DNA from 2 places in the Enterobacter cloacae complex sp. HYC042_NIDB genome. Region 2 is predicted to be linked to the other one. Evidence: predicted binding sites of a transcription regulator. Region 2 holds the regulator's gene; the other holds the start of a gene.

Region 1 (12,013 bases), 2.1 Mb from region 2:
CCGATAGATTCGGTTGCCCAGATTGGGTCACCAGAGAACAGTTCATCATATTCTGGGGTACGCAGGAAGCGAACCATACGCAGTTTCATGACCAGGTGGTCAATCATTTCCTGAGCGTCTTGCTCGGTGATTTTACCTGTTTTCAGGTCACGTTCGATGTACGCATCCAGGAAGGTGGATACGCGGCCGAAGGACATTGCTGCACCGTTCTGAGACTTAACAGCGGCCAGGTAGCCGAAGTAGGTCCACTGGATAGCTTCCTGAGCGTTGGTCGCAGGACCAGAGATATCGCAGCCGTATTTAGCCGCCATCTCTTTGATCTGACCCAGCGCGCGGTGCTGTTCAGCAATTTCTTCACGCAGACGGATAGTCGCTTCCAGGTTTACGCCGTTTTCCAGGTCAGTCTGCAGGGAAACGAACTGCGCGTATTTGTCTTTCATCAGGAAGTCGATACCGTACAGCGCAACGCGACGGTAGTCACCGATGATACGGCCACGGCCATAGGCATCTGGCAGACCAGTCAGAACGCCAGATTTACGGCAGTTCAGAATGTCTTTGGTATAAACATCGAATACGCCCTGGTTATGGGTTTTGCGGTATTCGGTGAAGATTTTTTTCAGCATTGGGTCCAGCTCGCGGTTATACGCTTTGCAGGAACCTTCAACCATTTTGATACCACCGAACGGGATGATGGCGCGTTTCAGTGGTGCTTCAGTCTGCAGACCAACAATTTTCTCAAGGGCTTTGTTGATGTAGCCAGCATCGTGAGAAGTGATGGTGGATGCAACGGAGGTGTCAAAATCAACTGGCGCGTGAGTGCGGTTTTCCAGTTTAACGCCTTCCATTACGCTGTCCCACAGCTTGGTGGTCGCGTCAGTTGCGCCAGCCAGGAAGGATTCGTCACCTTCATACGGGGTATAGTTTTTCTGGATGAAGTCACGGACGTTGACTTCATTCTGCCAGTCACCTTTCGCAAAACCTTCCCAGGCTGTGGCTAACTTTTCATTAAGCTCGGACATGTAACACCTACCTTCTTAAGTGGATTTTTTATTTACTGCCTGAGACAACCATTAATGATGGTCGCCGCCACGCAGGTAAATGACCCAGTATGTCAACCCAACTAACAGACCCCCACCGATAATGTTCCCGATAGTGACGGGGATCAGGTTATCAGTAATGAAATTCATAATAGTCAGGTGAGAGAAACTTTCCGGGGATGAACCAACTGCGGTCCAGAACTCCGGGCTTGCAAAGTTGCGGATAACAATCCCCATCGGGATCATGAACATATTCGCAATACTGTGCTCGAAGCCGCTGGCAACAAACATCGCAACCGGCAGAACCATAATCATGGCTTTATCCATCAGGCTACGGCCAGAGTAGCTCATCCAGACCGCCAGGCAGACCATCAGGTTTGCGAGGATGCCGAGAGCAACGGCTTCGATAAATGTGTGATGCATTTTGTGGTCAGCGGTTTGCAGGACATTAAGCCCCCAGCCACCGTTGGCGGTCATATACTCGCCAGAGAGCCACATCAACAGAACAAAGAGCAGACAGCCAATCAGGTTACCAACGTAGACGTTAAGCCAGTTGCGCGCCAGTTGACCCCAGGTAATTCTTCCGCTGGCTTTCGCCACAACAATCAGCACCGTTGAGGTGAAGAGGTCGGCGCCGCAAATGACGCAGAGAATCAGACCCAGTGAGAAGCAAATGCCGCCAATCAGTTTGGCCATGCCGAAAGGCATTCCGGCAGTACCGGTGGTGGCGGTGATGTAGAAGACGAAAGCGATAGAGATGAACACACCAGCGGTGATCGCCAGATAGAACGTCTTCATCGGGTGTTTCGTTGCTTTATAGACACCCGCTTCTTCGGCAACTTTTGCCATCGCGGCGGGGAGTAAAAGATCAAAAGGGTTGTCAGCTTTCACACTAACTCTCTCTTTATTAAGTCGGCGACGAGATACTAACAAAGCATTATAGAAGAGAAATTGATATAGATCATATCTCGCCTGGCTTATAGGCCCGCAGTATGTATGGTTTTACAACAAATGCGGAGTAAGTATTTGATTATCCGTATAAAAATAAATTTTAAAAGTTATGAAAAGAGTTGAATTTTTTCGTTCGGCCCCCTTCGAAACAGTTAATTAATATGGAGTATTTACCATAAAAAGTAACAATAAAGCCCAGGCAAATATTATTATATTTACCCGTGTTTAACTTTATTATTACAATCAACAATCATTGCCGAAGAGAATAAAAAAAGGGGCAATGAAATTGCCCCGTAATATAGCCCAGACGATTGAATACGCCTACTGCCGTTAATGTTATATGCGCTTATTTTGACCAGTAAGCGGCTTTTGCTTTCTGCAGCTTTTCATAGGCCTTCAGCAGAGACTGATGCGCCGGGAAGGCTTTCAGATCGCTGTCAACCGCCTGCAGACCGTAGAACGGCTCTTCACCGCTCAGCGCCGCGCTGGCGGCTTCAACCGCTTCAGCACCGTACATACGTACGAAAGCGTTCAGGTACTGCAGTGGCTCGCGATCGTCTTCCTGTGCAAGTAATAGCAGGGTTTGCAGGCAGCGGTAATAGTTGGTGCGCTCGGCGGAGAAGACCGACTGGTTAAACTCCATGGTCCATTCTGTCCAGGCCAGAGCCTGATCCAGATCGCCGCCCGCGAGGGCCAGCATCGCTTTCAGTTCACCGATGCGCAGCGTGTACCAGCCGTTGTCTTTCCCGGTCGCCAGACCCAGCAGCTCGCGCACGCGGGTAAAGTCATCGTGGCCTTCATCGTCCAGCTGGGCTATCAGGTTGAGATAATCTTCTTTTTCCCACTCGCTGCCCGGCAGGGAGAGTAGGGTTTCACGCAGGTGCGCGCCCATGCTGTTGTTTGCGAGCCACAGATCTTCCGCCGGGTAGATATCGGACATGCCAGGTACGATGATGCGGCACGCGTAAACGCCCAGGTGTTCGTAGTCGGCAATGTAGACTTCCTGATCTTCGGCGTCGAAGATTGCCATCAATATAGCGAACTCTTCTTCGGTGGTACCGGCAAAGCTCCAGTCCACGAACGGATAGTCCGCGTCCTGCTTGAACATATCCCAGGAGATCAAACCGCTGGAGTCGATGAAGTGGGTTTCGAGGTTGGTGTGCTCGGCCACTTCTTCATCGTCAAACGTTGGCGGGGTGAATACGTCGAGATCTTTCAGGCTACGGCCCTGCAGCAGCTCGGTCACGGTACGCTCCAGCGCCACGCCGAAGTCAGGATGCGCGCCGAAGGAGGCGAAGCAGGTTCCGTTAGTCGGGTTAAACAGCACGACGCAGATAACCGGATATTTACCGCCCAGCGAGCCGTCATACGCAAAGATTGGGAAACCTTCCGCTTCCAGTTTGGCGATGGATTCCACCACGCCCGGGTAGCGCGCCAGCACGTCTGCCGGAATTTCAGGCAGGCTGATGGATTCGGCAATAATGCGGTTTTTGATATGACGCTCGAAGACTTCAGAGAGACCCTGCACGCGCGCTTCATTGCGGGTGTTACCGGCGGACATACCGTTAGACACATACAGGTTGCCGACGATGTTCATCGGGATATAGACGGTCTGCTCGTCAGACTGACGGGTGAACGGCAGGGCGCAGATCCCACGCTCTTCATTCCCAGACTGCAGATCGATCAGCATGCTGGCGGTCAGTTCGTTTTCCGGATCGTAGAAGGCACGCAGACGGCCATCCAGAATGCCTTCCGGCAGTTCATCGTCTTCGGTCAGCGGGAACCATTTTTCGTTCGGATAGTGAACGAACGGGCCGTTGGCGATGGTTTCACCCAGCCAGAAGTCAGCGAAGAAATAGTTGGTGGACAGACGCTCAAAATACTCACCCAGCGCAGAGGCCAGTGCCGCTTTTTTCGTCGCACCTTTACCGTTGGTAAAGCAGAGCGCGCAGTCTTTGTCGCGAATGTGCACGGACCAGACGTGAGGCACCGGGTTCAGCCAGGAGGCTTCTTCGATGTTAAAGCCCAGGTCGGTCAGTTTCTGCTGGAAGCGAGCGATGGAATCTTCCAGAGCGGCGTCTTTGCCGGGGATAAACGTTTGAGTCATGGCGTTCACTTTTATCGTACGTAAAGCGCGCAATGATACGGGTTTTGCGTGACGGGTGCTATCTCCGGCGAAAATAAATGGCTGGGCTATGCTTAGTAGCAGTAACTGACTGTTAAGGCATAGAAAAATGAAAGCATTTGATCTCCAGCGGATGGCGTTTGATAAAGTTCCACCTGAATTTCTGGGCGAAGTGGCGCTGCGCAGCCTGTATACCTTCGTACTCGTCTTCCTGTTTCTCAAAATTACCGGCCGTCGTGGCGTTCGTCAGATGTCGCTGTTTGAAGTGCTGATCATCCTGACGCTGGGCTCGGCGGCGGGGGACGTCGCGTTTTATGACGACGTGCCGATGGTGCCGGTGTTTATCGTTTTTGTTTCCCTCGCCTTGCTTTACCGGCTGGTGATGTGGCTGATGTCAAAAAGTGAAAAGCTGGAAGATCTGCTTGAAGGGAAACCGGTCGTTATTGTCGAGGACGGTCAGCTGGCCTGGGAAAATGTGCAAAGTGCCAATATGACCGAGTTTGAGTTCTTTATGGAGCTGCGCCTGAATAGCGTTGAACAGCTCGGACAGGTGCGGCTGGCGATCATGGAAACCAATGGGCAAATCAGCGTCTATTACTATGCTGATGACGACGTTAAGCCCGGCCTGTGTATCCTGCCGGATATGTTAGTAGAACGGTTCAGGGTGATACCTGAAACCGGGGAGTATGCATGTATAAAATGTAGTCATGTTGTGGGAATGCATGCGGGCGATCATCAATTATGCCCTCGTTGTGCAAATCCGGAATGGACAAAGGTTAGCCGGGCTAAACGCCTCGTCTGACAGCGATTTTGTCGGTTTTGTGACGACGAGGCGGCAGATTGTTTTGTGTGACGAAGGGCACATTTCCCCGGTCATAAGTTTTAGACATTGCGGCGCGTGTCACTGAATGATAAAACCGATATCCACAGTTATAACTTATGGCTTTTAGCGTGGTGAGGGGAAATGGCTCAAGTTTTTAATTTCAGTTCTGGTCCGGCAATGTTACCGGCAGACGTACTCAAACAGGCTCAACAGGAACTGTGTGACTGGAACGGTCTGGGTACGTCGGTGATGGAAATCAGCCACCGGGGTAAAGCGTTTATTCAGGTGGCGGAAGAGGCAGAAAAGGATTTTCGCGATCTGCTGAACATTCCCTCGAACTACAAAGTATTGTTCTGCCATGGCGGTGGACGCGGTCAGTTTGCGGGCATCCCGCTCAATCTGCTGGGCGACAAAACCACCGCTGATTACGTCGATGCCGGCTACTGGGCAGCCAGTGCGTTAAAAGAAGCGCACAAATACTGCACGCCGAACGTTATCGACGCCAAAGTGACCGTTGACGGTCTGCGCGCCGTGAAGCCGATGAGCGAGTGGCAGGTGTCTGACAACGCCGCGTATCTCCACTACTGCCCGAACGAAACCATCGACGGCATCGCCATTCACGAAGAGCCAGACTTTGGCGACAATGTCATTGTGACGGCGGACTTCTCTTCAACCATTCTGTCCACTCCGCTGGACGTCAGCCGCTACGGCGTCATTTACGCAGGTGCTCAGAAAAACATCGGTCCTGCTGGGCTGACTATTGTCATCGTCCGTGAAGACCTGCTGGGGAAAGCCCATAAGTCCTGCCCGTCAATCCTGGATTACACCGTCCTGAATGACAACGACTCCATGTTCAACACCCCACCTACGTTTGCCTGGTATCTCTCCGGCCTGGTCTTCAAATGGCTGAAGCAAAACGGCGGCGTGGCGCAGATGGACAAGATCAATCAGCAGAAAGCCGAACTGCTGTACGGCACGATCGACAAGAGCGATTTCTACCGTAACGATGTGGCGAAAGCGAACCGTTCCCGCATGAACGTACCGTTCCAGCTGGCAGACAGCAGCCTGGACAGCGTGTTCCTGGAAGAGTCGTTCGCGGCGGGTCTGCACGCGCTGAAAGGCCATCGTGTGGTGGGCGGGATGCGTGCTTCCATTTATAACGCCATGCCGCTGGAAGGCGTTAAAGCCCTGACCGATTTCATGATCGACTTCGAACGTCGTCACGGTTAATTTGCTGTTTTTCACCCCCGCAGCGTCCCTGCGGGGTTTTTATTATGTTGAGTTGAGAGTTTAGTTTTCATGGAATCCCTGACGTTACAACCTATCGCGCGGGTAGATGGCACCATCAATCTGCCTGGTTCAAAAAGTGTCTCGAACCGCGCTCTGCTGCTGGCAGCTCTGGCAAACGGCACCACCGTCCTCACCAACCTGCTGGACAGCGATGACGTGCGCCATATGCTCAATGCGCTGAAAGCGTTGGGCGTTCATTACACACTCTCTGACGATCGCACCCGCTGCGAAGTGACCGGCAACGGCGGCGCGCTGCAGGCGAATGACGAGCTTGAGCTGTTTCTGGGTAACGCGGGGACCGCGATGCGTCCGCTGGCGGCGGCCCTGTGCCTCGGGAGCAATAACATCGTGCTGACCGGCGAGCCGCGCATGAAGGAACGTCCGATCGGCCATCTGGTAGATGCCCTGCGTCAGGGCGGCGCGCAGATTGAGTATCTGGAGCAGGAAAATTACCCGCCACTGCGTCTGCGCGGGGGCTTTACCGGCGGTACCGTCGAGGTTGACGGCAGCGTCTCCAGCCAGTTCCTGACGGCGCTGCTGATGACCGCGCCGCTGGCCCCGCAGGATACGGTTATCACGATTAAAGGTGAGCTGGTCTCCAAACCGTATATTGATATTACGCTGCATCTGATGAAAACCTTCGGCGTTGAGGTTGAAAACCAGTCTTATCAGCGTTTCGTGGTTCGCGGCGCGCAGCAGTACCAGTCGCCGGGCAACTACCTGGTTGAAGGCGATGCTTCATCCGCATCCTATTTCCTTGCCGCTGGCGCGATTAAAGGCGGTACGGTAAAAGTGACCGGCATTGGCCGCAACAGCGTGCAGGGCGATATTCGTTTTGCTGACGTGCTGGAAAAAATGGGCGCGGTTGTCACCTGGGGGGATGATTTCATCTCCTGTACCCACGGTGAGCTGAACGCCATCGACATGGACATGAACCATATCCCGGATGCGGCGATGACCATTGCCACGGCGGCGCTGTTTGCCAAAGGCACCACCACGCTGCGCAACATTTATAACTGGCGCGTAAAAGAGACGGACCGCCTGTTCGCGATGGCAACCGAGCTGCGTAAAGTCGGCGCTGAGGTAGAAGAGGGCGAAGATTACATTCGCGTTACCCCTCCGGCAAAACTGAACTTTGCTGAAATCGGGACCTATAACGATCACCGTATGGCGATGTGTTTCTCGCTGGTGGCGCTGTCCGATACCCCTGTGACCATTCTCGATCCGAAATGTACGGCGAAAACCTTCCCGGACTATTTCGAACAGCTGGCGCGCATTAGCACCCTGGCATGATGAAGTCTTGCCGCATCACCTGATGCGGCATTTCCTTACGCTTCCTGACGATCTTTCCCGCTCATTTCTTCTACACTCTGCTTCTATCATTCCGTAATTTGCACGCAAAGGTAACAGTTGCGCACGTTGGCGCGTATAATGCGCGGCGTTCATGTTAACGGTATGCCTTATTTAAGGAGAAAAAGATGACGGCAGTTGCCCCGGTAATCACCATTGATGGGCCGAGTGGCGCAGGGAAAGGTACTCTGTGCAAAGCGATGGCGGAAGCATTGCAATGGCATCTTTTAGATTCGGGAGCAATCTATCGCGTGCTGGCGCTGGCTGCGCTGCATCATCACGTGGATGTCGCCTCTGAAGAAGCGCTGGTACCGCTGGCTGCGCATCTGGATGTGCGTTTTGTTTCTACCGATGGCAACCTGGAAGTGATCCTGGAAGGGGAAGACGTGAGCGGCGAAATCCGTACGCAGGAAGTCGCTAATGCGGCCTCCCAGGTGGCGGCTTTCCCACGCGTTCGCGAGGCACTGCTGCGTCGCCAGCGAGCGTTTCGTGAAGCCCCGGGTCTGATCGCTGATGGACGCGACATGGGAACCGTGGTCTTCCCTGATGCGCCAGTAAAAATCTTCCTTGACGCCTCTTCGGAAGAACGTGCTCAACGCCGTATGCTTCAGTTGCAGGAAAAGGGGTTTAGTGTTAACTTTGATCGCCTTTTATCCGAGATAAAAGAGCGCGATGACCGCGATCGTAACCGCGCCGTCGCACCGCTTGTTCCTGCAGAAGATGCATTAGTTCTGGATTCAACCAGTTTAACTATTGAGCAAGTGATTGAAAAAGCGCTACAATATGCGCGCCAAAAACTGGCACTCGCGTAATCGCGACCGATTTAGCAGTACCCCCGCTGCAATGGATTGACGGCGGGTATGTGAAACAACCCCATCCGGCACGGAGCCAGGTGGACGTTAATATTAACCTGAAGATTAAACATGACTGAATCTTTTGCTCAACTGTTTGAAGAATCCTTAAAAGAAATCGAAACCCGTCCGGGTTCCATCGTTCGCGGTGTTGTTGTTGCTATCGACAAAGACGTAGTACTGGTTGACGCCGGTCTGAAATCTGAGTCCGCCATTCCGGCTGAGCAGTTCAAAAACGCCCAGGGCGAGCTGGAAATCCAGGTTGGTGACGAAGTTGACGTTGCTCTGGACGCAGTAGAAGACGGCTTCGGCGAAACCCTGCTGTCTCGTGAGAAAGCTAAACGTCACGAAGCATGGATCACGCTGGAGAAAGCTTACGAAGAAGCTGAAACTGTGGTCGGTGTTATCAACGGCAAAGTTAAAGGTGGCTTCACTGTTGAGCTGAATGGTATTCGTGCGTTCCTGCCAGGTTCACTGGTAGACGTTCGTCCAGTCCGTGACACCCTGCACCTCGAAGGCAAAGAGCTTGAGTTCAAAGTAATCAAGCTGGACCAGAAGCGTAACAACGTTGTTGTTTCCCGTCGTGCCGTTATCGAATCCGAAAACAGCGCAGAACGCGATCAGCTGCTGGAAAACCTGCAGGAAGGCATGGAAGTCAAAGGTATCGTTAAGAACCTCACTGACTACGGCGCATTCGTTGACCTGGGCGGCGTTGATGGCCTGCTGCACATCACCGACATGGCGTGGAAACGCGTTAAGCACCCAAGCGAAATCGTGAACGTGGGCGACGAAATCACTGTTAAAGTGCTGAAGTTCGACCGCGAGCGTACTCGTGTATCCCTCGGCCTGAAACAGCTGGGCGAAGATCCATGGGTAGCTATCGCTAAGCGTTACCCAGAAGGTACTAAACTGACTGGTCGCGTAACCAACCTGACCGACTACGGCTGCTTCGTTGAAATCGAAGAAGGCGTTGAAGGCCTGGTGCACGTTTCCGAAATGGACTGGACCAACAAAAACATCCACCCATCCAAAGTTGTTAACGTTGGTGATGTAGTGGAAGTGATGGTTCTGGATATCGACGAAGAACGTCGTCGTATCTCCCTGGGCCTGAAGCAGTGCAAAAACAACCCATGGCAGCAGTTCGCGGAAACCCACAACAAGGGCGACCGTGTTGAAGGTAAAATCAAGTCTATCACTGACTTCGGTATCTTCATCGGCCTGGACGGCGGCATCGATGGCCTGGTTCACCTGTCTGACATCTCCTGGAACGTTGCAGGCGAAGAAGCAGTTCGTGAATACAAAAAAGGCGACGAAATCGCTGCAGTTGTTCTGCAGGTTGACGCAGAGCGTGAGCGTATCTCCCTGGGCGTTAAACAGCTCGCAGAAGATCCGTTCAACAACTGGGTTGCACTGAACAAGAAAGGCGCAATCGTAAACGGTAAAGTGACTGCAGTTGACGCTAAAGGCGCAACCGTAGAACTGGCTGACGGCGTTGAAGGTTACCTGCGCGCTTCTGAAGCTTCACGTGACCGCGTTGAAGATGCCACTCTGGTTCTGAACGTAGGCGACGACGTTGAAGCTAAGTTCACCGGTGTTGACCGTAAGAACCGTGCAATCAGCCTGTCTGTTCGTGCTAAAGACGAAGCTGATGAGAAAGATGCAATCGCAACTGTTAACAAACAGGAAGATGCAAACTTCTCTAACAACGCAATGGCTGAAGCTTTCAAAGCAGCTAAAGGCGAGTAATATCAGGTTCTCAGCATCATTTGAGCTGTAACGCATTTACAGCGCGAAGGATGATGAGCAGACTTGACAGATTGCAGGATTCGTCCTGTAATCAATAACAAAGGGCGGCTACGGCCGCCCTTGTTTAATGAGCTGTTCAGCTAATTGGTTTGAAAGGAACCGGAGGAATCATGACCAAGTCAGAATTGATTGAAAGACTTGCCAGTCAGCAACCGCATATCCCTGCCAAGGCAGTGGAAGATGCCGTAAAAGAGATGCTGGAGCATATGGCCTCCACTCTTGCCCAGGGCGAGCGCATTGAAATCCGCGGTTTCGGTAGTTTTTCTCTGCACTATCGTGCTCCACGTACCGGGCGTAACCCGAAAACTGGTGATAAAGTCGAGCTGGAAGGGAAGTACGTTCCACACTTTAAGCCGGGTAAAGAACTGCGCGATCGCGCCAATATTTACGGCAACTGAGTTTAGCCAGCCGGTTAAACTGGGTTCGAAAGAAAGCACCTGCGGGTGCTTTTTTTGTCTCCGTCACTTTCATTCTGAAGGTGTCTCGCATTTTAAGTTGCGTTTTCTGCAACGCGCTAAAAACCTTGCAGCGCTTGCTGTAGATTGCATTTTTCATACCTGACACCCCGCTCGATCTGCCCGCATACTGCCACCCAGAAACAGGGAGGTAGCAATGGGAATTCCCGATTTAGGTATCTGCGCCATTCTGGCGATAGCCCCGTTACTCTGGTTACCTGAACTGCCATCGCGTTATACCATCTGGATAATGATGGCTGGCGGGGTTGCACTGGCCGCACGCCAAAACGTACGGCTGAAGTATGTGGGGATGACGCTGTTATTTTGCGTGTGGGGCATTCTGGCCGCGCAAGAGAGCGTCTGGCCGATGCAGCATTTAACCGCAGGTGCCGTACAGGCCGAGGTGGAGATCGCCGCGACTGATGGTGCCACTGTGCATCAGGGAAAAATACTCACCATTGATGGCCAGCGCTGGTGGGCGTCAACAGGCGTAACGCTTTATGGTCATTATCTGCCGCAGAAAGCGTGTGCCGGTCAGCGCTGGGCGATGACGCTCCGGCTCAGGCCTGTACACGGCGAACTGAACGACGGAGGGTATGACCCCCAGCGCAGCGCTATTGCCCGCCATCAAACGCTAAGTGGGCGTTTTACCCATGCAGAACTCATCGATGGACGCTGCAGCCTGCGAGCGCAATACCTGACATCGCTGCAAAACCGACTTTCAGTTTATCGCTGGGGCGCGGTTATCCTCGGGCTGGGCATGGGAGAACGTCTGGATGTCCCCAGGGAAATAAAAGACCTGATGCGTGAAACCGGCACGCTGCATCTGATGGCGATTTCGGGTCTGCATATCGCGCTGGCGGCCTCCATCGTCTGGTTTCTTGGGCGCGGGCTTCAGTTTTTATTACCTTGCCATCGGGTCAACTGGCAAATGCCCCTGCTGGCAGGGTTATTCTTTGCTGCTTTCTACGCCTGGCTGACCGGTCTGCAACCACCCGCGCTACGCACGGTCATCGCACTTGCTGTACTGGCGGCGCTGCGGATCGGTTCCCGGCAATGGTCTCCATGGCAGGTGTGGATCTGCTGTGTCGCGGCGATCCTGGTAAGCGATCCCTTAGCCATACTTTCGCAGAGTCTGCTTTTGTCTGCATTTGCCGTCGCCGCGCTGATTTTCTGGTTTCAGTGGTTGCCGCTTCCTCACTGGCAGTGGGCTCGCCGGATACGTCCGCTGCTGAACCTTGTCTATCTGCAGGTAGGCATGCTGTTACTTCTCATGCCGCTACAGGTTCTGATTTTCCATGGCTTTAGCATTTCATCGTTGATCG
Region 2 (12,013 bases):
AGCAGGTTACCGAAGTCGCTGGTATCGCCCACCAGCACTGCACCGAGCAGGGTTTTGTTGTCCTGGCTGACGATAAGGCGTTTGTAGACCTCTTTGCTTTCGTCCAGATAGACGTAGCTGCGGGAATTCGGGGTGCGGCCATGCGCATCGCCGATACCGCCTACGTCTACGCCCAGCAGCTTCAGCTTGGCGCTCATGTCTGCGCCGGTGAAGGCGTTTTCGCTGCCGAGGATATGGTCCACGGCGACCTGCGCCATTTTGTATCCTGGTGCCACCAGACCGTATACCCGGTTATTCCAGCTGGCGCACTCGCCAATGGCGTAGATATCCGGATCGGAGGTCTGGCAGGTATCGTTAATCATGATCCCGCCGCGCTGGGCTACGGCCAGGCCGCACTGCGTGGCGAGCTTGTCGCGCGGACGAATACCGGTGGAGAAGACGATGAAGTCCACTTCCAGCTCGCTGCCGTCGGCAAAGCGCATGGTTTTACGCGCCTCTGTGCCTTCCTGCACGATCTCTTTGGTGTTCTTGCTGGTGTGAACCTTCACACCCATGCTTTCGATTTTACGACGCAGCTGGTCGCCGCCCATGTGGTCCAGCTGTTCCGCCATCAGCATCGGGGCAAATTCGATAACGTGGGTTTCAACGCCGAGGTTTTTCAGCGCGCCTGCCGCTTCCAGGCCCAGCAGGCCACCGCCAACAACCGCACCGCGTTTGCTTCGACGTGCGCAGGATTCAATGGCGTTGAGGTCTTCAATGGTACGGTAAACGAAGCAATCCTGGGTTTCCGACCCTTTAATCGGCGGGATCCACGGATACGAGCCAGTCGCCATGATCAGCTTATCGTAAAAAACCGTACGCCCGGCGCTGGAGTGGATCACTTTCTCCTGACGGTTGATGGTGATAGCGCGTTCGCCCACCAGCACTTTTACGCCATGCTTCTCGTAGAACCCTTCGCGCACCAGAGAGAGCTCTTCGGCGGTATGGTGAGAGAAGTAGGAAGACAAGTGCACACGGTCGTACGCCTTGCGGGGTTCTTCACAGAACACGGTAATATCGAACTGGTCAGCATCGGCTTTATCGAGAAGATCCTCAATAAAGCGGTGGCCGACCATGCCGTTACCGATGATAGCGAGTCTGACTTTGCTCATTTTTGCCTCGATTTCTTTTCTATTACTGCCTACCTTAACGATTCAGCAGGGGCACTTATTGATGCAAATCAAATACGCCTTCACCTACCCCTTAGTGGGTATATCTATGATTTGTCAGGTTTTTTATAAGTAACGGATATTGTTTGATTTTTGTGCTTGCTTGTTTTTCGCACAAATTTGACGGGGTTTTTTACGAATCGGCAGTCAGAGCGGGTAAGCAGGGTAAAACCCCTTTGCAGAACGCAAAGGGGTTTTGACGATTAGTGGGTAGCCGTTGCCGTATTGTGCTGGCGGTGACGGGTCACGAAGCCCAGAATGAAACACATGATAAACACCACGGCATACAGACCGTTAGCGGTGTGCAGCGCGGCCAGCGGGCCGCTGTGCGCCACAATCGGGCCCGTGACCACGAAGGTCAGCATGGTGCCGATGGTGCCGCAGGTCAGCACGAAGTTCACCAGCTTTGGTGAAGCTACTTTGGTCTGCAGGGAGCCCAGGGTGATGATTGAGGTGTAAATCGCGCTGGAGAAGAAGCCCAGGGTCAGGATGAACCATGGCATATGCTCCGGGGCACCGTTGATGAACAGATACATCAGCACGGTCGCCAGACCCGCCAGGACGGTCAGAATACGTTGCAGGTCGAAGAAGCGCAGGATGAAGCTAAAGGCCCACATGCCGAACATGTAAGACATCCAGAAATCGCTCACCAGTTTGCCCGCGTCGTTCAGGCTCATGCCCAGACCTTTAGCGTATTCAGGTACCCACGAAATAAAGCCCAACTGACCGAGGATGTAGCACAGGGCGGCAATGGAGAGGAACAGCACGCCGATACCCCATTTTTCCTTCGCCACCGGCTCTGAGGTGGTCTGCGCTTTTTTGCCCAGCACCGGGAAGTCACAGCCGAAGGTCAGAATGAAGATCGCGACATAGACCAGACCGATACAGGCGTATACCCAGTACCATTCAATGCTGCGCGCGAGCAGATACGCGGCGACCATCGGGAAAATCATCCCGGCCATGCTGAAGAAGGAGTCGGTAAACAGCAGGCGCGCGCCGCGCTGGCGGCCTTCATACATGTGCGTAATAAGGAACGTACCGATCGACATCGTGATCCCGCTGACAAGGCCCAGCACGAACATGGCGGCGGAGAACAGGGCGATGCTGTGGCTCAACATCAGGCCCGCCACGGCGGCAACCATCAGCACGAAGCCGAAGCGCAGCTGGGTTTTCAGCGGGACGATTTCCATCAGCCAGGCATTCAGGAAAATTGAGATCAGGATCCCCGCGTTGAGGAAGGTGAAGGTGTTACTCATGCTGGAAACGGGCAGCTGGAAGTAGTCTGCGATATTTCCCATCACCATCCCGGTGACGATCACCAACGCGCCGGTCAGGGCGTAGGAGAAGAAGCTTATCCATGTGAGCTTGATGCGATTGCTGTTAGTCATGTCTGGCCTGTTCATAAAAAGAAAAGCGCCGGTAGGGCGCTGAGAGCGGGCAGATTTTAGTCGCTAAAGTGATCTATTCCTATCTTTTAAGGGAAATGAATATGCCATTGCAGGTTTTAGTGTGATCTAAATCACACTAAATGGCGGTATAACCAATCGTTTGCGCAGTAATAATTGTTTCAATTTCGTAAAATTAGGTAAAAGGCTGGTCTCGGTTCATACTGCTCTTTAGAATCAAGCCATTCGCTTTTTATACTGCGCTTTGTTAAGGAATTCTCATGCTCAAATCAACACTGGCGGCTGTCGCAGCTGTGTTTGCTCTTTCTGCCGTTTCCCCTGCTGCGCTGGCAGCCAAAGGGGACCCTCACGTTCTGCTGACCACCTCTGCCGGGAACATTGAGCTGGAACTGAATAGCCAGAAAGCTCCGGTTTCTGTGAAAAACTTCCTCGACTATGTGAACAGTGGTTTCTATAACAACACCACCTTCCACCGCGTGATCCCTGGCTTCATGATTCAGGGCGGCGGCTTCAACGAGCAGATGCAGCAGAAACAGCCTAACCCACCCATCAAAAACGAAGCGGACAACGGCCTGCTGAACAAGCGCGGCACCATCTCCATGGCGCGCACGGCGGATAAAGACAGCGCCACCAGCCAGTTCTTCCTCAACGTGGCGGATAACGCTTTCCTCGACCACGGCCAGCGCGACTTCGGCTATGCGGTCTTCGGTAAAATTGTGAAAGGGATGGACGTGGCGGACAAAATCTCTCAGGTTCAGACCCACGATGTCGGTCCATACCAGAATGTGCCGTCTAAGCCAGTGGTGATTCTCTCCGCGAAAGTGCTGCCGTAATCGTTCTCCCACACGGGCATATCCTGCCCGTGTCTTTCAGCCCTCCCTGCGAAAGCGCGTTTTGCTGCTTATACTTGTGGCAAACGGACTATTCAGGGAGGCGTTAAGTGAAAAAACTCACCGATAAGCAAAAATCCCGTCTCTGGGAGCAACAGCGTAACGTCAATTTTCAGGCCAGTTGTCTCCTTGAAAAAGGTAATGGTCCTTCAGAGCCCGGCATTGAGACGCTGGAGCTTGGGCCTTCGGCGCCCGGGCTACCGCATCTGTGCCTCATTCATCGCCATCTGTATCACAGAGAGATGAAGCAGGCAGGCGAATTCCGTACCGACGATATTTTTAAGGGTGACATTCCCTTCTGCCATTTTGAGTACATCGAGACGATGGGTAACGAACTGATGGCGGCGCTGGAAAGTGATAAGTATCTTGTGGGTCTTGAAAAAGCGGCGTTTGTTGAAAAAGTGAGCCATTACTACTGTGAAATCAATATGCTGCATCCCTTTATGCGCGGTAATGGCATTGCTCAGCGCGTCTTCTTTGAGCAGCTGGCCATCCACGCGAATTACGCGCTGGACTGGCGGGATATTGATCCCGAGCAGTGGGTGGCGGCGAACCGAAGCGGTGCCACGGGCGATTTGACCGCGCTGAGCGCTATCTTTGCCAAAGTAGTGAGCGAAGCGCGGGAATCTGAGTAGAATAGGGCGGCATTTTTTTCGGGAGCCGCCATGATTCTGCTGATTGATAACTACGATTCCTTCACCTGGAACCTTTACCAGTATTTTTGTGAACTGGGTGCAGAGGTGGTTGTCCGCCGCAACGACGAACTCAGCCTGTCTGATATTGAGACGCTGGCTCCGCAGAAAATCGTCATTTCGCCGGGACCGTGTACGCCGTCGGAATCGGGCATTTCTCTGGAGGTTATTCACCACTATGCCGGCAGGCTGCCGATCCTGGGTGTCTGTCTCGGTCATCAGGCGATTGCCCAGGCATTTGGGGCTACCATCGTGCGTGCCGCGAAAGTGATGCACGGCAAAACCTCGCCGGTCACCCACACCGGCACGGGCGTATTCACAGGGCTCAATAACCCGCTAACCGTGACGCGCTACCATTCGCTGGTGATTGACCCACCGACGCTGCCCGACTGCTTCGACGTGACCGCCTGGAGCGATACGCAGGAGATCATGGGGATTCGCCACCGCGAGTGGGATCTCGAAGGCGTGCAGTTCCACCCTGAAAGTATCCTCAGCGAGCAGGGGCACGCTCTGCTGGCAAATTTCCTCAATCGCTGAATATCTGTTGCCTTGTTGTGAGTTTTTATGCATATTTTGTGATTATATTTTCACAATGAATGTGACATAAAATGGATGGGCATGACATGGCAACTGAACAACCAGCAATTACCCGCGCGACATTCGATGAAGTGATTCTGCCGATTTATGCACCGGCTGAGTTTATCCCGGTGAAGGGGAAAGGCAGCCGCGTCTGGGATCAGCAGGGCAAGGAGTATGTGGATTTCGCGGGCGGTATTGCGGTCACGGCGCTGGGCCACTGCCATCCTGCGCTGGTGGACGCGCTGAAAACCCAGGGCGAAACCCTGTGGCACACCAGCAACGTGTTCACCAACGAACCTGCGCTGCGACTGGGCCGTAAGATCATTGATGCGACCTTTGCCGAGCGCGTGCTGTTTATGAACTCCGGCACCGAAGCCAACGAAACCGCCTTTAAGCTGGCGCGTTACTACGCCACCACGCGCCACAGCCCGTACAAAACTAAAATCATCGCCTTCCATAACGCCTTCCACGGACGCTCTTTCTTTACCGTCTCCGTTGGCGGCCAGCCGAAGTATTCCGACGGCTTCGGTCCGAAACCAGCCGACATTATCCACGTGCCGTTTAACGATCTGCACGCGGTGAAAGCGGTGATGGACGACCACACCTGCGCGGTGGTGGTGGAGCCGATTCAGGGCGAAGGCGGCGTGACCGCGGCAACCCCGGAATTCCTGAAAGGGCTGCGCGAACTGTGCGACGAACATCAGGCGCTACTGGTGCTTGATGAAGTGCAGTCCGGGATGGGGCGTACCGGAGAGCTGTTTGCCTACATGCACTACGGCGTGACGCCGGATATTCTGACCAGCGCGAAAGCGCTCGGCGGCGGTTTTCCGGTGAGTGCGGTACTGACGACGCAGGAGATTGCCTCTGCGTTCCACGTCGGGTCTCACGGCTCGACCTACGGCGGTAACCCGCTGGCGAGCGCCGTGGCGGGTGCCGCGTTCGACATCATCAACACCCCTGAGGTGCTAAACGGCGTTAGCGCGAAACGCGAGCTGTTTGTGCAGCATCTCCAGCAGATTAACAATAAGTACGACGTCTTCAGCGAGATCCGCGGCATGGGGCTGCTGATTGGTGCGGAACTTAAGCCGCAGTACAAAGGCCGCGCGCGCGATTTCCTGCATGCCGCCGCTCGCGAAGGGGTGATGGTGCTCAACGCCGGGCCGGACGTGATGCGTTTTGCGCCGTCGCTGGTAGTGGAAGAGAAAGATATTGACGACGGGTTAACCCGCTTTGCCGCGGCGGTCGAGAAGATCGTAAAAGGCTAATACTCGGTTCGCTTTAACCGCCGCGTTAACCAAATGCCGTGATGCGGGCGCTGACGCCATGCCACCGACGAAATGGTGTGCATGGTGTTCAGATGTCCCAGTACGCGCTGCAAATGCTGCTCCAGGGTGCTCATCGGCCCGTGGGTCAGCGTCTCCGGTGCCTCCAGAATGTTCGAATCCCCCGACTCGCCCGGCGCGTCATACTCCAGACGCTGCTGACACCGCTGCAGGGCAATTTCACAGGACTGCAAATAGCGCTGCGCCAGATCCGGCGTCAGCATCGTGTGTTCGCGCGCCAGCGTGGTCATGGCGTTAATGTGCTCGACGATAAACTGGCTGTGCGTGACCCACAGCTTCATATCGGCAAGATAGTGTGAGTTAAAGCCCGGCTCCTGCATCGCCTGGTTGAGCGAGTTAAACAGGGCGTTGTGCGCCTGGTTGACCTTCATCCGCTGATACGCCAGCGGGGAGGGCTGCGGATCGTCGCTCAGGATCAGACGAATGGCCTGCTGATCAGCCTCCAGCGCGTCGTGGGCGTTCTGCCTCAGCAGCCCGCTCTGCCACTGCGGCCACAGCCAGACCATGCCGCCAAAGGCAATCAGGCAGCCGATCAGGGTATCAATCAGCCTGGCGACAATAAACTGTTCGCCGTTAAGCGTCAGCAGCTGAAGGGTATATACCGCCGTCACCGTAAAGCCCACCATCGCCCAGCCGTAGTTTTTGCGAATGATTAGATAGCTTACCAGGGTGATCGCCAGCATGCCCGCCAGGGTATAGCCCTCGGGCACGTGAAAATGCAGCGTCACGCCCGCAATAATCAGCCCCGCCATCGTGCCGCCTGCCCGGTGCAGAATGCGCACCCGCGTGGCGCCATAGCCGTTCTGGGTAACAAACAGCACGGTCATTAAGATCCAGTACGGTTTCGGCAGGTGGAGCGCCATGCCCATCAGGCTGGCGATACTGAGCATGACGCTAATCCTTGCAGCGTTGCGCAGAGCGGAAGATTTCAGAGACAGGTAGCTTCTCAGCGCCGGCAGCAGCGGCAGACGTTTCTGTTTATCCGCCATCAGGTCACGGGAATAAAGCGGGCGCTGGGTGCGCAGCACGCGGGCGATGCGGCTGAAGTGCCAGGCGGCAAACTGGCCGACCGGGTTATCCGGGTGCTGACGGGCGATTTTCTCCAGCGCGCCGAGCTGTTTGTCCATGTTAAAGCGCGTGGGGTAGCGGTGGTAGAGAATATCATCGGCCAGCACCCGCAGGCGCGCGGAGACGGTTTGTGCGTTCCAGCGGATCACCGCTTCGGCATGGCTGCGCTCAACCAGCTTTTGCACCTCCTGCGGGTGGTGAAGGCTAACGGAGATATGCTCCTGAAGATCCAGCCCCACCTGGAAGGTGCGCAACAGCCGTTTATATTCGTGGTTCTTGTTGGCGGCGAGCATATGCAGCTGCTGATAGCACTGGCTTATCAGGTCTACCACCTTTTGCTGGCGCGTCAGCAATGGCGGTAAGGATTTTTCCGGATCCGTATGCTGGGTGAGCAGGGTGTATTTGGCTTCACAGTAATCCGCAAGCTGCACGTAGAGCAGGCTCAGAGATTCGCGCAGCGGCTGCTCCCGCCACAGCCAGAACCAGAACCAGTTAAACAGCCCGTACCACAGCGTGCCGAGGGCGTAGATCAGCAGCGGCTCCCACACGGGCATATTACCGGCGAGGCTCAGGGTGAAGATGGCCGCAATGAGTGACGCGGGAAGCAGCCGGGCATGGAGCGAGCTGATTTCGGCGGTGACGCCGAGGGTCATCGCCAGCACGGTCAGGATCAGCGGCAGGGGAATATCGCGAGCCAGCAGAAGCTGCACCGCGAGGCTACAGCCAGCAAACAGCGAGCCGCCAATTATCAGACGTTTGAAAAAGCGTTTATGGGGCGTGTCCAGACCGGCAATGTTGCAGCAGGCGGGGACGAGAGAAAACAGCAGGCCCTGCTGAAGATGTCCCAGGATCAGGCCCACGGCCACGGGAAGACACAGCACCAGCGTTTGTCGTAGTGCGTAGTTAACTTCCGGGTGATAGATCAGCCTGCGCCACATGGGGAATAGAGACAAAAACGGCGTGACACCTCGCGATGGCACGCCGTTTAGGCAGGATTAACGGGTTCCGTAAACCACGATGGTTTTACCGTGGGCGGAGATCAGGTTTTGATCTTCCAGCATTTTCAGAATACGGCCCACCGTTTCGCGGGAGCAACCGACGATCTGACCGATTTCCTGACGGGTAATTTTAATTTGCATGCCGTCCGGGTGGGTCATCGCGTCTGGCTGTTTCGCCAGGTTCAGCAGAGTCTGCGCGATACGGCCAGTCACGTCCAGGAAGGCGAGGTTACCCACTTTCTCTGACGTCACCTGCAGACGGCGCGCCATCTGGGAAGAAAGACGCATCAGGATGTCAGGGTTAACCTGAATCAGCTGACGGAATTTCTTATAAGAAATTTCAGCCACTTCACATGCTGTCTTTGCACGAACCCAGGCGCTACGTTCCTGGCCTTCTTCAAACAGGCCCAGTTCACCGATAAAATCGCCCTGGTTCAGATAGGAAAGGATCATCTCTTTGCCTTCCTCATCTTTGATCAGCACTGCCACCGAGCCTTTGACGATGTAATACAAGGTTTCCGCTTTTTCACCCTGGTGAATCAGCGTGCTCTTCGATGGGTACTTATGAATGTGGCAATGAGACAAGAACCATTCGAGAGTCGGGTCTGTTTGCGGTTTGCCAAGCACCATGCGCTGTTATCCTCTGTTATAAGCTGTCACCAGAGTCATCAGATGCATCCGGACTCTGGGGTTGCAATCGAATTCTTACCCATACCCTGGGAAGTCGGCTGTCGTAACGTTTCGCAGCCAGTAAAGTTTGATGTCCTCTGCATACATGTGTAACGTCAATGTATTACTGTAGCATCCTGAGTGTTTTAGCATAGCTTTTGCCGCGTGTCTCCTGGTGTCTCGCTTCAGCATGATGCAGGTCGCCTTCCATTGCGAGAAATGTAACGCACGCGTAATCTGTCACCAAAAATGCAACGTTGGAGTTAATGAATATGCAAGCGCGCGTGAAGTGGGTTGAAGGTTTAACGTTCCTGGGCGAGTCCGCATCAGGACACCAGATTTTGATGGATGGTAACTCCGGCGATAAAGCCCCAAGCCCAATGGAAATGGTGCTGATGGCGGCAGGCGGATGCAGCGCGATTGACGTGGTGTCGATTCTGCAAAAAGGCCGTCATGACGTGACGGATTGCGAGGTTAAACTCACCTCAGAACGTCGCGAAGAGGCGCCACGCCTGTTCACCCACATTAATCTGCACTTTGTTGTCACCGGGAAAGAACTGAAAGACGCGGCGGTCTCACGCGCGGTGGATCTCTCTGCGGAGAAATACTGCTCTGTGGCGTTAATGCTGGAGAAAGCGGTAAAAATCACCCATTCGTATGAAGTGATCGAGGCTTAATTATTGGGGCATCGTGCGTGTTGATGCCCTCACCCTAACCCTCTCCCACGGGGCTGAGGGTTCCCCAGAAAAATGAAAAGCACGATGAAGTGTGATCTACTGGTTGCGCTAACAAATCAGAAGAGACCTCATCGTGCCTTTACAGACAGTCTGCCAGAAATTTTTCTCCGCGTCTTTATCTGACATTCACAGCTTCCGGGTTAATGTCCTTGTTTCCATGGCCGTCGCGCTCACCCACGGCGCATCCCTGACCCTGACCAGCCTGGGGCGAACCCTTCCCGGCAGGGCGCACGTCAAAAATAAAATTAAACGTGTTGACCGTGCCCTGGGTAATGCCGCCCTTCACCGTGATATTCCCCGCATTCAGCACCTGCTCACACATACCATCACCTCCCTGATGCCCTTCTGCGTTATCGCTGTCGACTGGACCGGCTGGCATGACAGGAACTGGCATCTTCTGCGGGCAAGCCTGGTCTGTAATGGTCGTTCACTTCCGCTTATGAGTGAGGTTGTCCCCGCAGAGCTGGCGCAGAACAGTGATGTCCAGTGCCGCTTCCTTGACCGCCTGCATGCTGCCATCCCGAAAGATAAAGCCATTACCATCCTTACGGATGCCGGCTTTCGGACAGACTGGTTCCGGCATGTAAGTCAGCTGGGCTGGAGCTTCACTGGCAGAGTCAGGGGCTGTATCAGCTTCCGGCTGGACGGAGATAAAAAGTGGATGAAAATCAGCGAGCTTGAGGCTACCGGGCAACCGGTCTGCGTGGGTTACGGTGTCCTGTCCCGTAAACACCGTATCCCCTGTTACGGCCGGTTTTATCTGCACAAACGCCCGGAGGCAGGGCGTCGCGGAAAGGGAGGCATGCCAAAAACACAGCGGGAACACCGCAGCAGTGCGCGGGAGCCCTGGCTGCTGTTCAGTAATGCAGAAGGGCTGGAACCGCACCAGATAATGGCCCTGTACAGCCGACGAATGCAGATAGAACAAAACTTCCGGGACGACAAAAGCCCACGCTTCGGGTTCGGTCTGAGGCTGAGCCGGAGCCAGGGAAAAGGGCGACTGGAAGTGCTGAATATGGTCGCGGCGATGGCAAGTCTGGTGATGTGGCTGGCAGGTTACAGGGCAGAAAGGCAGTGTTTACACTGGCATTATCAGGCAAGCAGTATCAGGCACAGGCGGGTGCTGTCTTACCTGAGTCTGGCAGAAGAAGTGCTCCGGCATGAACCTGGAAAAGTGAGGCGGCTGAATATAGGTAACGAGATGAAAAAGCTGGGAAAAGAGTACAGTAATATGGTCATGGAGGCATGACCATATTACTGGGGATCCCTCAGCCCACGGGGAGAGGGAACATGTTCACGCGATCTGTTTCCCTTCCATCAGTCGCTCCACCAGCGGCGTCATGATCAGCTCCATTGCCAGCCCCATTTTTCCACCGGGAACCACTAACGTATTCATGTGGGAAATAAACGAGCCCTGCAGCATCGCCAGCAGCCAGGGGTAATCAATGCCTTCAAGATTGCGGAAGTGGATTACCACAAAGCTCTCATCCAACGAAGGGATGCTCTTCGCCGCGAACGGATTGGAAGTGTCCACCGTCGGCACGCGCTGGAAGTTAATGTGCGTGCGGGAGAACTGCGGCGTGAGATAGTTGATGTAATCTTCCATGGAGCGCACCACCGAGTCCATTACCGCCTCGCGCGAATGGCCGCGCTCGCTCATGTCGCGCGTCAGCTTCTGGATCCACTCCAGGTTAACGATCGGTACCACCCCGACCAGCAGATCCACATGGCGCGCCACGTCGTGCTGAGGTGTGACAACGCCGCCGTGCAATCCTTCATAAAACAGCACGTCGGTGGGTTCCGGCAGCGGTTGCCAGGGGGTAAAGGTGCCCGGCACCTGATTCCAGGGTACGGCTTCGTCGTAGGTGTGCAGATACTTACGGGACTGCCCGGTACCGCTCTGACCGTATTCGCGGAAGGTTTGCTCCAGCAGGCCGAAATCATTGGCTTCCGGGCCAAAGTAGCTGATGTGTTTACCCAGATCGCGTGCCTTGCGGATCGCCATGTCCATCTCAGGCCGCGTATAGCGGTGAAAGCTGTCGCCTTCGACCTCCGCCGAACGGAGATTCAGCTGGGCGAAAATCTTGCGAAAAGCGAGGCTGGTGGTGGTGGTTCCCGCACCACTCGACCCCGTAACGGCAATAATGGGATGTCTGGCAGACATAGCAACTCCCTGACGGAAAAGGTTGGAAGATCAGCCGTGAAACGCGTTGCGGGGCATGATATTGACCGTCTCATGCAGTTCTGACCACACCAGCACCACGTCGCCGCTTTTCAGCTGGCGTTTTACATCGTTGACCTTTTGCTCAAGCGAACGCTCATGTTCACCATAATCGGTGCCTTCGCGTAATACAAAGCTTTCAATCAGATTATCGAGCGTTTCGGGAGCCAGATCCTGCCAGGGAATGATCATTTTGCACCAT

What was found. The regulator CRP, encoded in region 2, controls carbon source genes, mostly activating them, when cyclic AMP is high. The targets are predictions, from matches to a motif close to ATGTGANNNNNNTCACAT.
Region 1: a site for CRP is predicted at 1,987-2,004, ahead of focA (formate transporter FocA). Genes of this name have one in related genera too.

Annotation. Positions count from the first base shown of each region.
Region 1 is NZ_CP109650.1:1,833,374-1,845,386, forward strand. Features, by position in the region: gene pflB (formate C-acetyltransferase) at 1-1,019, opposite strand, end outside; gene focA (formate transporter FocA) at 1,071-1,928, opposite strand; gene ycaO (30S ribosomal protein S12 methylthiotransferase accessory factor YcaO) at 2,335-4,095, opposite strand; gene OKF39_RS08710 (DUF421 domain-containing protein) at 4,223-4,915, shown strand; gene serC (3-phosphoserine/phosphohydroxythreonine transaminase) at 5,078-6,166, shown strand; gene aroA (3-phosphoshikimate 1-carboxyvinyltransferase) at 6,236-7,519, shown strand; gene cmk ((d)CMP kinase) at 7,705-8,388, shown strand; gene rpsA (30S ribosomal protein S1) at 8,500-10,173, shown strand; gene ihfB (integration host factor subunit beta) at 10,344-10,631, shown strand; gene OKF39_RS08740 (ComEC family protein) at 10,846-12,013, shown strand, end outside.
Region 2 is NZ_CP109650.1:4,501,245-4,513,257, reverse strand. Features, by position in the region: gene nirB (nitrite reductase large subunit NirB) at 1-1,151, opposite strand, end outside; gene tsgA (MFS transporter TsgA) at 1,412-2,596, opposite strand; gene ppiA (peptidylprolyl isomerase A) at 2,875-3,447, shown strand; gene OKF39_RS21660 (putative adenosine monophosphate-protein transferase Fic) at 3,555-4,139, shown strand; gene pabA (aminodeoxychorismate synthase component 2) at 4,170-4,733, shown strand; gene argD (bifunctional acetylornithine/succinyldiaminopimelate transaminase) at 4,820-6,040, shown strand; gene OKF39_RS21645 (YccS/YhfK family putative transporter) at 6,037-8,124, opposite strand; gene crp (cAMP-activated global transcriptional regulator CRP) at 8,182-8,814, opposite strand; gene OKF39_RS21635 (OsmC family protein) at 9,126-9,530, shown strand; gene OKF39_RS21630 (IS4 family transposase) at 9,664-10,839, shown strand; gene OKF39_RS21625 (phosphoribulokinase) at 10,885-11,754, opposite strand; gene OKF39_RS21620 (YheU family protein) at 11,785-12,003, opposite strand; gene OKF39_RS21615 (hydrolase) at 12,000-12,013, opposite strand, start outside.